DNA from 2 places in the Mesorhizobium sp. M0808 genome. Region 2 is predicted to be linked to the other one. Evidence: predicted binding sites of a transcription regulator. Region 2 holds the regulator's gene; the other holds the start of a gene.
The links. Region 2 encodes PhoB, which activates phosphate uptake and scavenging genes when phosphate is short. Its sites were predicted from a motif close to TGTCATNNANCTGTCAT; they were not measured.
Positions count from the first base shown of each region.

Region 1: olsB (l-ornithine N(alpha)-acyltransferase) is a predicted target of PhoB. The motif match lies at 1,927-1,943, and genes of this name have one in related genera.

Region 1 is NZ_JAMYOX010000004.1:203,757-208,269, reverse strand. Features, by position in the region: gene NKI25_RS08390 (hypothetical protein) at 1-18, opposite strand, end outside; gene grpE (nucleotide exchange factor GrpE) at 255-890, shown strand; gene olsB (l-ornithine N(alpha)-acyltransferase) at 988-1,863, opposite strand; gene NKI25_RS08375 (PAS domain-containing hybrid sensor histidine kinase/response regulator) at 2,013-4,301, opposite strand; gene acuI (acrylyl-CoA reductase (NADPH)) at 4,390-4,513, opposite strand, start outside.
Region 2 is NZ_JAMYOX010000003.1:208,188-212,700, reverse strand. Features, by position in the region: gene pstC (phosphate ABC transporter permease subunit PstC) at 1-355, shown strand, start outside; gene pstA (phosphate ABC transporter permease PstA) at 359-1,210, shown strand; gene pstB (phosphate ABC transporter ATP-binding protein PstB) at 1,207-2,010, shown strand; gene phoU (phosphate signaling complex protein PhoU) at 2,043-2,750, shown strand; gene phoB (phosphate regulon transcriptional regulator PhoB) at 2,767-3,456, shown strand; gene NKI25_RS06700 (ROK family protein) at 3,466-4,513, opposite strand, start outside.

The sequences.
Region 1 (4,513 bases), on a different contig from region 2:
ATTCCTGCGGGGCATCATCCAAAATCCTGTGTCGGCTTCGAAACTCTTCCAAGGGAGGAATGGTTCCCGCATTGTAGTATGCTGGCAAGCAAAGCCGTCGGGTACGGTAAAGTTTGAATTAAAATCGAAAGGTCTGCGCCGTCCGCCATCAAGCCGCGGCAGCGGCTGCAGTAGCGCTTGCCCCTTGATTTTTGGCCGCTAAACCTCGATATCGGGCGCAAATCCACACCATTCGAAAATGACGGGAAACGGCGATGAGCGACCAGGCAAAAGACGAACGCGCGCCCGATGAAGCCGAGAAGACCGAGGCTGCCGCGGAGCCAAGGGAAGGCGGCGTCGACGGCGACTATGAAGCGCTTGTGCGGCTTCTGAAGGAAAACGAAGAGCTGAAGGATCGCGCGCTGCGCGTCGCGGCCGACATGGAGAACTTGCGTCGCCGCACCGCCCGCGACGTCCACGATGCGCGCGCCTATGCGGTTGCCAATTTTGCCCGCGACATGCTTTCGGTGTCAGACAATCTGCGCCGTGCGCTGGATGCCATCCCGGAGGAGGCCAAGGCTTCGGGCGATGCCGGCTTCAAGGCGCTGATCGACGGCGTCGAGATCACCGAGCGCGCCATGCTGTCGGCGCTGGAACGCCACGGCGTGAAGAAGCTCGAGCCCGAGGGCGAGAAATTCGATCCGAATTTCCACCAGGCCATGTTCGAGGTGCCCAATCCCGACGTACCGGCAAATACGGTCGTGCAGGTCGTGCAGCCCGGCTATTCGATCGGCGAGCGTGTTCTGCGGCCGGCCATGGTCGGCGTCGCCAAGGGCGGCCCCAAGCATGTGGCAAGCGAAGCGCCGGTGGAGCCGGGGCCGGTCAACGAGCAGGCTGAGAAAGATGCGTGAATGGTGAATGGTTAGTAGTGAATGGTGAGTAGTGAGTAGCCAATTGCTGCTCCAGCAGTCAGTGCTATGTTCTATTCACTATTCACTATTCACTACTTCAGGCCGCAAACCGCTGCGCTTCTCCGCCATAATAATTGACGTAGCGGGCACCGATCTCCTTGACCGGCATAACCACGAACACGTCGACCGTCGAGAATTCACGATCAATGACGCAACCGTCGCCGATGCGCGCGCCGACGCGCAGATAGCCCTTGACCAGCGGCGGCATCGCGGCGATCGCCGCCTTGGTATTGACGGCCTCGATCGGCATCAGATCCATGGAACAATAGCGCCCGGCGACGGCGCGCACGTCCCAGGATGAATTCGTCCGGCAGTGGTGGGCAAGATAGGTCAGCGCCTCCGCATGTGCCGCCGGCACGGTGCCGTGGAACGACGCGCAGCCGGTCATCACGCCAATGCCGTAATGGTTGATATAGGCCCAGATGCCTTGCCACAGCGCCTCGATGGTGCGCTTCGAGCGGTATTCCGGCAGAACGCAGGAGCGGCCGAGCTCGAGGAAGCGCTGGCCGGGATGCCGCGCGATCAGCTTGGTCAGCTCGAATTCACCTTCGGAATAGAAGCCGCCGGCGGCCGCGGCAATCTCCTGCCGCAGCAGGCGGTAGGTGCCGACGATGCGGCGATGCTCGGGGCCGGAAAGCGAAGTATCGAAGACCAGCAGATGATCGCAGAGGGGATCGAAGCGATCGGCATCGCGGCGGTCCTGCATCTGGAACAGGTCCTTCCTGGCACCAAGCTCGTCGTAGAACACCCGGTAGCGCACTTCCTGCGCGGCAGCGATCTCGGCCTCGTTGCGGGCGAGCCGCACTTCGAGATTGCCGATGCGGCCGAGCGATGCGCCTTTTATGACGGCATCGGCGTTCCGGCCGACGAGCAAAGGCCCGCTGGCGTTCGGCCGAGCATCACATTCCGGCATGACTGTATGCACGAGTGATTCTCCTTCGAGCCATCCCTCTTGGCACGGGGATACGGTGTAGGTGCAACAGGATTGTGACAGTACCGTGATACGGCTCTGCGGGCAATACTTCGTCGGCTGGGTAATCTATCAACCGTCTATGTTGTGCCTCAGGCGGCCGCTTGCCCTTCGACCGCATGAACCAGGGCATCGGGGTCGAGCGGCTTGGTGACGAAGCCGCTGGCACCGTGAGCGAGCACGGCGTGGCGGGTCTTTTCCTGGCTGTCGGCCGACAGCACCATGATCGGCACCGGCGGCACCGCGGTCTCCTCCTCATGGCGGCGGATGGCGGCGATGGCGTCCAGGCCGTCCATGACAGGCATATGCAAGTCCATCAGCACCACGTCGTAACGGTGCTTGTGGCCGGTGCTGATGACCGCCTCGACGGCGGCCTTGCCGTTGCCGACCACTTTCACGCGATGCCCGGCCTTCAGCAGCGTGGCGCGGGCCAGCATGGCGTTGATGTCGTTGTCCTCGGCGATCAGCACCGACAGGCCCTGCTGGCGGGCGCCAATGGCGTGCCCCGCCTGCGCGCCGCGCCTTTGCAGTTGCGGCTCGGCGATGACCGGTGCATGGCTGGTCAAGAGCACGCGCAGCAGTGTCTCGCCGCGCACCGGCCTCGCCAGGAAGGTGGCGTAACCGTTGGCACGGAACTCGCCAAGCATGCCGCGGTCGGTCGGCGCGATCAGCGTCACTGCCTCGCAATCGGCAAATCCGCTCTGGCGCAGGCGCCTGAGCAGCCTGCCGTCGCTTTGCTCCATGGCAGCATCGATCAGAAGCACGTCACAGCCCTCGGCGAAAGCGGTGGCCTGGGCGGCGGCGGTGGCCAGATCGACCGTGCCGCCATTGGCGCGAATGGTGCGGGCGAGGGCTCCGGCCTCGACCAGGTTCTTCGACACGATCACCGCATGCCGGCCCGACAGCGCGTCCTGGCGGATCTGCGGCGCCTCGACGGCGGAAATAGCGGGAATATCGAAGACGAATTCGGACCCCTGGCCAAGCCGGCTCGACACAGAGATAGTGCCGCCCATGGCGGTCACCAGGCGCTTGGAAATGGCGAGACCGAGGCCGGCACCGCCATGCGCACGGGTCGAGGTGCCGTCAGCCTGTTCGAAGTCCTCGAAGATGCGCTCCATGTCCTCCTCGCGCAGACCGGGGCCGGTATCAGCGATGGTGAAGCGGATGCGGTCGGTGGTTTCGGTGCGGACGCGGGCGATGCTTGCCAGGACGCCGCCGCTGTCGGTGAACTTGACGGCGTTGCCGATGAGATTGAGCAGCACCTGCCTGACCCTGCCGGGGTCGGCGGTGATCAGCTGCGGCACGTCGGGTTCGACATGGCAGCCGAGGCCGATATCCTTGGCAAAAGCCCGCGCCGCCAAGAGTTCGATGACGTTGTCGGCGATCTCACGCACCGACATCGGCTGCGGTTCGGGATCGAAGCGGCCGGCCTCGATCTTCGAGTAATCGAGCAGGTCCTCGATCAGCGCCAGCAGCGCGCTGGCCGAGGTCGAGATGGCGCCGACATAGGTCCGCTGCTCGGGCGAAAGGCTGGTGTCGGCGAGAAGCCGGGCCATGCCCATGATGCCGTTCATCGGCGTGCGGATCTCGTGGCTGACGGTGGCGAGGAAGCGCGATTTGGCCTGGCTCGCATATTCGGCCCGCTCGCGGGCGGTGATCAGCGAGGATTCGGCGCGCTTGCGAGCGGTGATGTCGCGGGCGATGGCGCGATGCGAAACGGCGCCGCTGTCCTTGTCGCGCACCGACAGCTCGATCCAAGAGAACCAGCGTGGGCCGTCCGGCGTGCGAATGGCGACGTCGGTGGAACTCAGGCATTCATGGTCGGAAAACGCGGCGTCGGGGACGATGCCGACATCGATGCCTAGTTCGGCCAGGGTCTTGCCGGCAAGGTCGCGCTGGTCGGTTTCGACAAGGTCGGCGAAAACCTTGTTGGCGTAGACAATGTGGCCGTCGCGGTCACGATGGACGACGAGATCGCCGAGTGCATCGATCAGCCCGCGAAAGCGCTCCTCGCTCTCCTGCATCTCCCACATGCGGTCGGCCAGCGTCTCGATTTCGGCGCGGCTGCGGGCGGTCGTGGCATCGAGCACGGCCACCGCGCGGCGCTCGGTGCGCCTGTTGCGCAGATGCATGGCGAGCCCGGCGATGGCTGTCGCCAAAAGGCCGATGGTGATGAAGATCGGCGCCCCGGTCAGATGCGAAAAGCCTGCCAGCACGACGATGGCGACGAGCGTCAGGAAGGGCAGGCCTTCGCGGTTGGAGGCCGGCAGTTCCGGCGCCAGCGGTGGCGCGGCGACAAGCTGCCGTCCTGGCGCCGCGGGGGCCGTCCCGTCGGCCCGTTCGGCTGGTTCCGCCTCTCTGATGCCGGGTTCCGCAATCATACGGAACTCCTGCCAGACAGAGCTTATCGAAGGTTGTGGTTGATCGCTCGAATTTTAGCGGTCGCGCTCTTTTTTATCCCTTGGGGGCTCACATATCCACCACCACGCGGCCGCGGATCTTACCCTCGACGATGTCATGCGCGGCGCCGATGATGCCGTCGAAGCCGATGCTCGTCGACAGGCTGGCAAGCTTTGCGTGGTCAAGATCGGCG
Region 2 (4,513 bases):
GAAGGAATCGGCCTATGGCATCGGTTGCACGACCTGGGAAGTGACCCGGCGCGTGGTCATTCCCTATACCCGCATCGGCATCATGGGCGGCGTCATGCTTGGCCTGGGCCGGGCGCTCGGCGAGACCATGGCGGTGACCTTCGTCATCGGCAACGCCCACCGCATCAGTGCCTCCCTGTTCGCGCCGGGCACGACGATCTCGGCGACCATCGCCAATGAATTCACCGAGGCCGACGGCGACCTCTACACCTCCTCGCTGGTTTCGCTCGGCCTGATCCTCTTCGTTATCACCTTCCTGATCCTTGCCGCCGCCCGCTATATGTTGATGCGGATCGACGCCCGTACGGGAGCCTGACCGATGTCGACATCCTCATCGCTCCACAGCCGCCGCAAAGCCAGGAATTCGGTGATGATGGCGCTTTGCGTCGTCGCCGCCGGCATCGGGCTTGCCTGGCTGGCGCTCATTCTCGGCGCACTGGTCTATAAGGGCACAGCCGGGCTTTCGCTCGCGGTCTTCACCGAGATGACGCCACCACCGGGCGAGGCCGGCGGCCTGCTCAATGCCATCGCGGGCAGCCTGCTGATGACGATCATCGCCGTTGTCGTCGGCACGCCGATCGGCGTGCTGGCGGGAACCTACATGGCCGAGTATGGACGCTTTTCGCGCATCACCACCGTCGTCCGCTTCATCAACGACATCCTGTTGTCGGCGCCGTCGATCATCATCGGCTTGTTTGTCTATGAGCTGATGGTGCGGCCAATGGGACATTTCTCGGCCATTGCCGGCGCCGTTGCGCTTGCCATCCTGGTCATTCCGGTGGTCGTGCGCACCACTGAAGACATGCTCAACCTGGTGCCGAACGCGTTGCGTGAAGCCGGTGCCGCGATCGGCGCGCCACGCTGGGTGGTGATCCGTTCGGTCGCCTACCGCGCCGCATTGTCCGGCATCGTCACCGGCATATTGCTGGCGATAGCACGCATTTCCGGCGAGACGGCGCCGCTGCTCTTCACCGCGCTCAACAACCAGTTCTGGAGCAGCAATATCAACGCGCCGATGGCCAGCCTGCCGGTGACCATCTTCCAGTTCGCTCTCAGCCCTTACGAGGAATGGCAGCAACTGGCGTGGACCGGCGCACTCATAATCACCCTGACGGTTCTGGGCTTGAGCATCCTCGCCCGCAGCCTTACCGGACGCAGAGAGGACAGATGACACAGATGTTGTCCCCAGACATGACGATGGCCGAAACGGTCGTCGAGAAGACGAAGATCGAGGTCAAGAATCTCAACTTCTACTACGGCCAGAGCAAGGCGCTGAAGGACATCAGCCTGTCACTGCCTGAGCGCAGTGTCACGGCCTTCATCGGCCCTTCGGGGTGCGGGAAATCGACGCTGCTGCGTGTGTTCAACCGCATCTATGAGCTCTACCCAAAACAGACGGCCGAGGGCCAGGTGCTGCTCGACGGCAAGAACATTCTCGACCGGTCGCAGGATCTCAACCTCCTCAGGACCAAGATCGGCATGGTGTTCCAGAAGCCGACGCCGTTCCCGATGTCGATCTACGAGAACATCGCCTTCGGCGCCAGGCTCTACGAGAACCTCGGCAAGTCCGAGATGGACGGCCGCGTCGAACAGGCGTTGAAGCGCGCCGCGCTGTGGAGCGAGGTCAAGGACAAGCTCAACGCCAGCGGCTTGAGCCTGTCCGGCGGCCAGCAGCAGCGGCTCTGTATCGCCCGCACCGTGGCCGTGAAGCCGGAAGTCATTCTGCTCGACGAACCGGCTTCGGCCCTCGACCCGCTGTCGACTGCCAAGATCGAGGAACTGATCGACGAATTGCAAGCCGACTATACGATCGTCATCGTCACCCACAACATGCAGCAGGCGGCTCGCGTGTCGCGCCAGACCGCCTTCATGTATCTGGGTGAACTGGTCGAGTTCGACCGGACCGAGAAGATCTTCACGTCGCCCCGCGAGAAGCGCACGCAGGACTACATCACTGGCCGCTTCGGCTGAGCCGTTCCGATCATGCATATGAGGACAGGACCATGGGCGAACACACAGTCGCTTCTTTCGACGAGGATCTCGAGCAGATCAGCAAGCTGATCCGCGACATGGCCGACCTCGCCGGTTCGATGGTCGGCGGGGCGACCAAGGCCCTGTTGAATTCCGACAACGTGCTGGCGCAACGCGTCGTTTCCGACGACGCCATCATGGATGCGCGTCAACGCGAACTGGACGACCGCGCCATCACCCTGATCGCCAAACGCCAGCCGATGGCCCACGATCTTCGCCATGTGGTCGGAGCGATCCGCATGGCGGGCGACCTCGAACGCATCGGCGACCTTGCCAAGAATATCGCCAAGCGCGTGAGTGCGGTCGGCCTCAGCGCCACGCCGCGGGACCTGTCGCATTCCATCGACGCGATGGCGCAGCTGGTTCTCATCCAGGTGCAGGGTGTCATCGAGGAATATGCTGCAGGCGATGCGGCCGCGTTGGCCAAGCTGCGTGCCGCCGACGAGCGCATCGACGTCAAATACACGTCCGTGTTCCGCGAGCTGTTGACCTACATGATGGAAGATCCGCGCAACATCACCGCTTGCACGCACCTGCTGTTCTGCGCCAAGAATCTGGAGCGGATCGGCGACCATGTCACCAACATCGCCGAAAATGCGTATTATGTGCTGACCGGCGAGCAATTGCCGGTCAATCGTCCGAAGCAGGACGAAACGACAATGTCCGCACCGGTGACATGATGGGGGTGCCCAGCCGATGATCGCACCACGCATAATGGTGGTGGAGGACGAGGAGCCATTGGGTGTGCTGCTCCGCTACAATCTCGAATCCGAAGGCTACCAGGTCGAGGTGGTGACACGCGGCGACGAAGCCGAGATCCGTTTGCAGGAGAATGTGCCCGACCTTTTGGTGCTCGACTGGATGATACCAGCGGTTTCCGGCATCGAGCTCTGTCGTCGGTTGCGGGTGCGCCCCGAAACCGAGCGGCTGCCGATCATCATGCTGACCGCGCGCGGCGAGGAGAGCGACCGGGTGCGCGGGCTTTCGACCGGCGCCGACGACTATCTGGTCAAACCGTTTTCGACACCGGAATTCATGGCCAGGGTCAAGGCGCTGCTGCGGCGCGCCAAGCCGGAAGTGCTGTCCAGCGTGCTGAAGGTCGGCGACATCGTGCTCGATCGCGAATCGCACAGGGTCTATCGCAAGAAGAGCGAAATCAGGCTCGGGCCGACCGAATTCCGGCTGCTCGAGTTCATGATGCGGCATCCGGGCCGTGTCTTCTCGCGCAGCCAGTTACTCGATAATGTCTGGGGCGAGACAATCTACATCGACGAACGCACCGTCGACGTGCATGTCGGGCGGCTGCGCAAAGCCGTCAACAACGGCCGGATGCCGGATGTCATCCGCACCATCCGCGGTGCCGGCTATGCGATCAGGGAAGATTGACCCGCCTGGTCAGGCTACGTTCTTTCTGACGCTGGGCCTCATTTGCGCGCCCGGCGCGAAAATCTCCTGGTCGACGAAGCTTAGCGCCCGCATCGCGCAGCCTTCGCGGATCAGCGGCAATTCGTTCGGCTCTGTATCGAAGGAGATCGAGCCCGAATGCTGGCCGCCGGCGGTCTGGGCGATTGCCTTCCGCAAGGCCGGCTCGATCAGATCGAAGGCGGCGGCACTGGCGCCGACCATCGCGACCGGTGCCGGATCGATCAGCGCGAACAGCGAGCCGAGACCGAAACCCAGCGCTTCGCCGGCCTTGCGGTAGGCCTCGCGTTCCGGCCCATCTTTCTCGCGCGCCCGGGCCGCCAGTGCTCGCATGTCGGCGTCGCTGACGTCGGCGATCGGTTCGCTTTCTTCGCTCATCTGCCTGGCGTTGCGCCAGATGGCGTAGTTGCCGGCATAGGCCTCGATGCAGCCGCGCCGCCCGCAACGGCAGAGCGCGCCGCCCGGACGATGGATCATGTGGCCAAATTCGCCACCCGAGGAATGCGTCCCGGTGAACAGTTCGCCCTTCAGCACCAGCCCCATGCCGATGCCATGCGAAAGCAGGATGGCGATGAAGTCGTCGCGATAGCGATCCGGATTGCGCCAGCGCAAAGCCACCGCCATCATGTTGCAGTCGTTCTCCACCGTTGCCGGGATGCCGAATTCGTCCTCCAGCATGTCGGCAAAGGCGATGTCGGTCTGCGGCGTGATCGGCGACCACAGCATGGCGCGTGCAGGGGAGTCGGTAATGCCCTGAATCGCCAGGGCGATGCGGGCGACACTGCGGACGTCAAGGTCTGGATCCTGCAGCCGGCGCCGGACGATGGCCATGCATTCACGGATCAGCTCGTCGCGCGGCATGGTCAGCGTGTCCAGCCGGCGCTGTTCCTCGGCGACCACCTGTCCCGTATAGTCGATAATGGCGGCCGACAGGAAATTCAGCGACAACACCACGGTCAGCACCGCCGCCGCTTCCGGGTTGAGGGCGAGGCCGACCTGCGGACGACCGCGTTTCAACGAA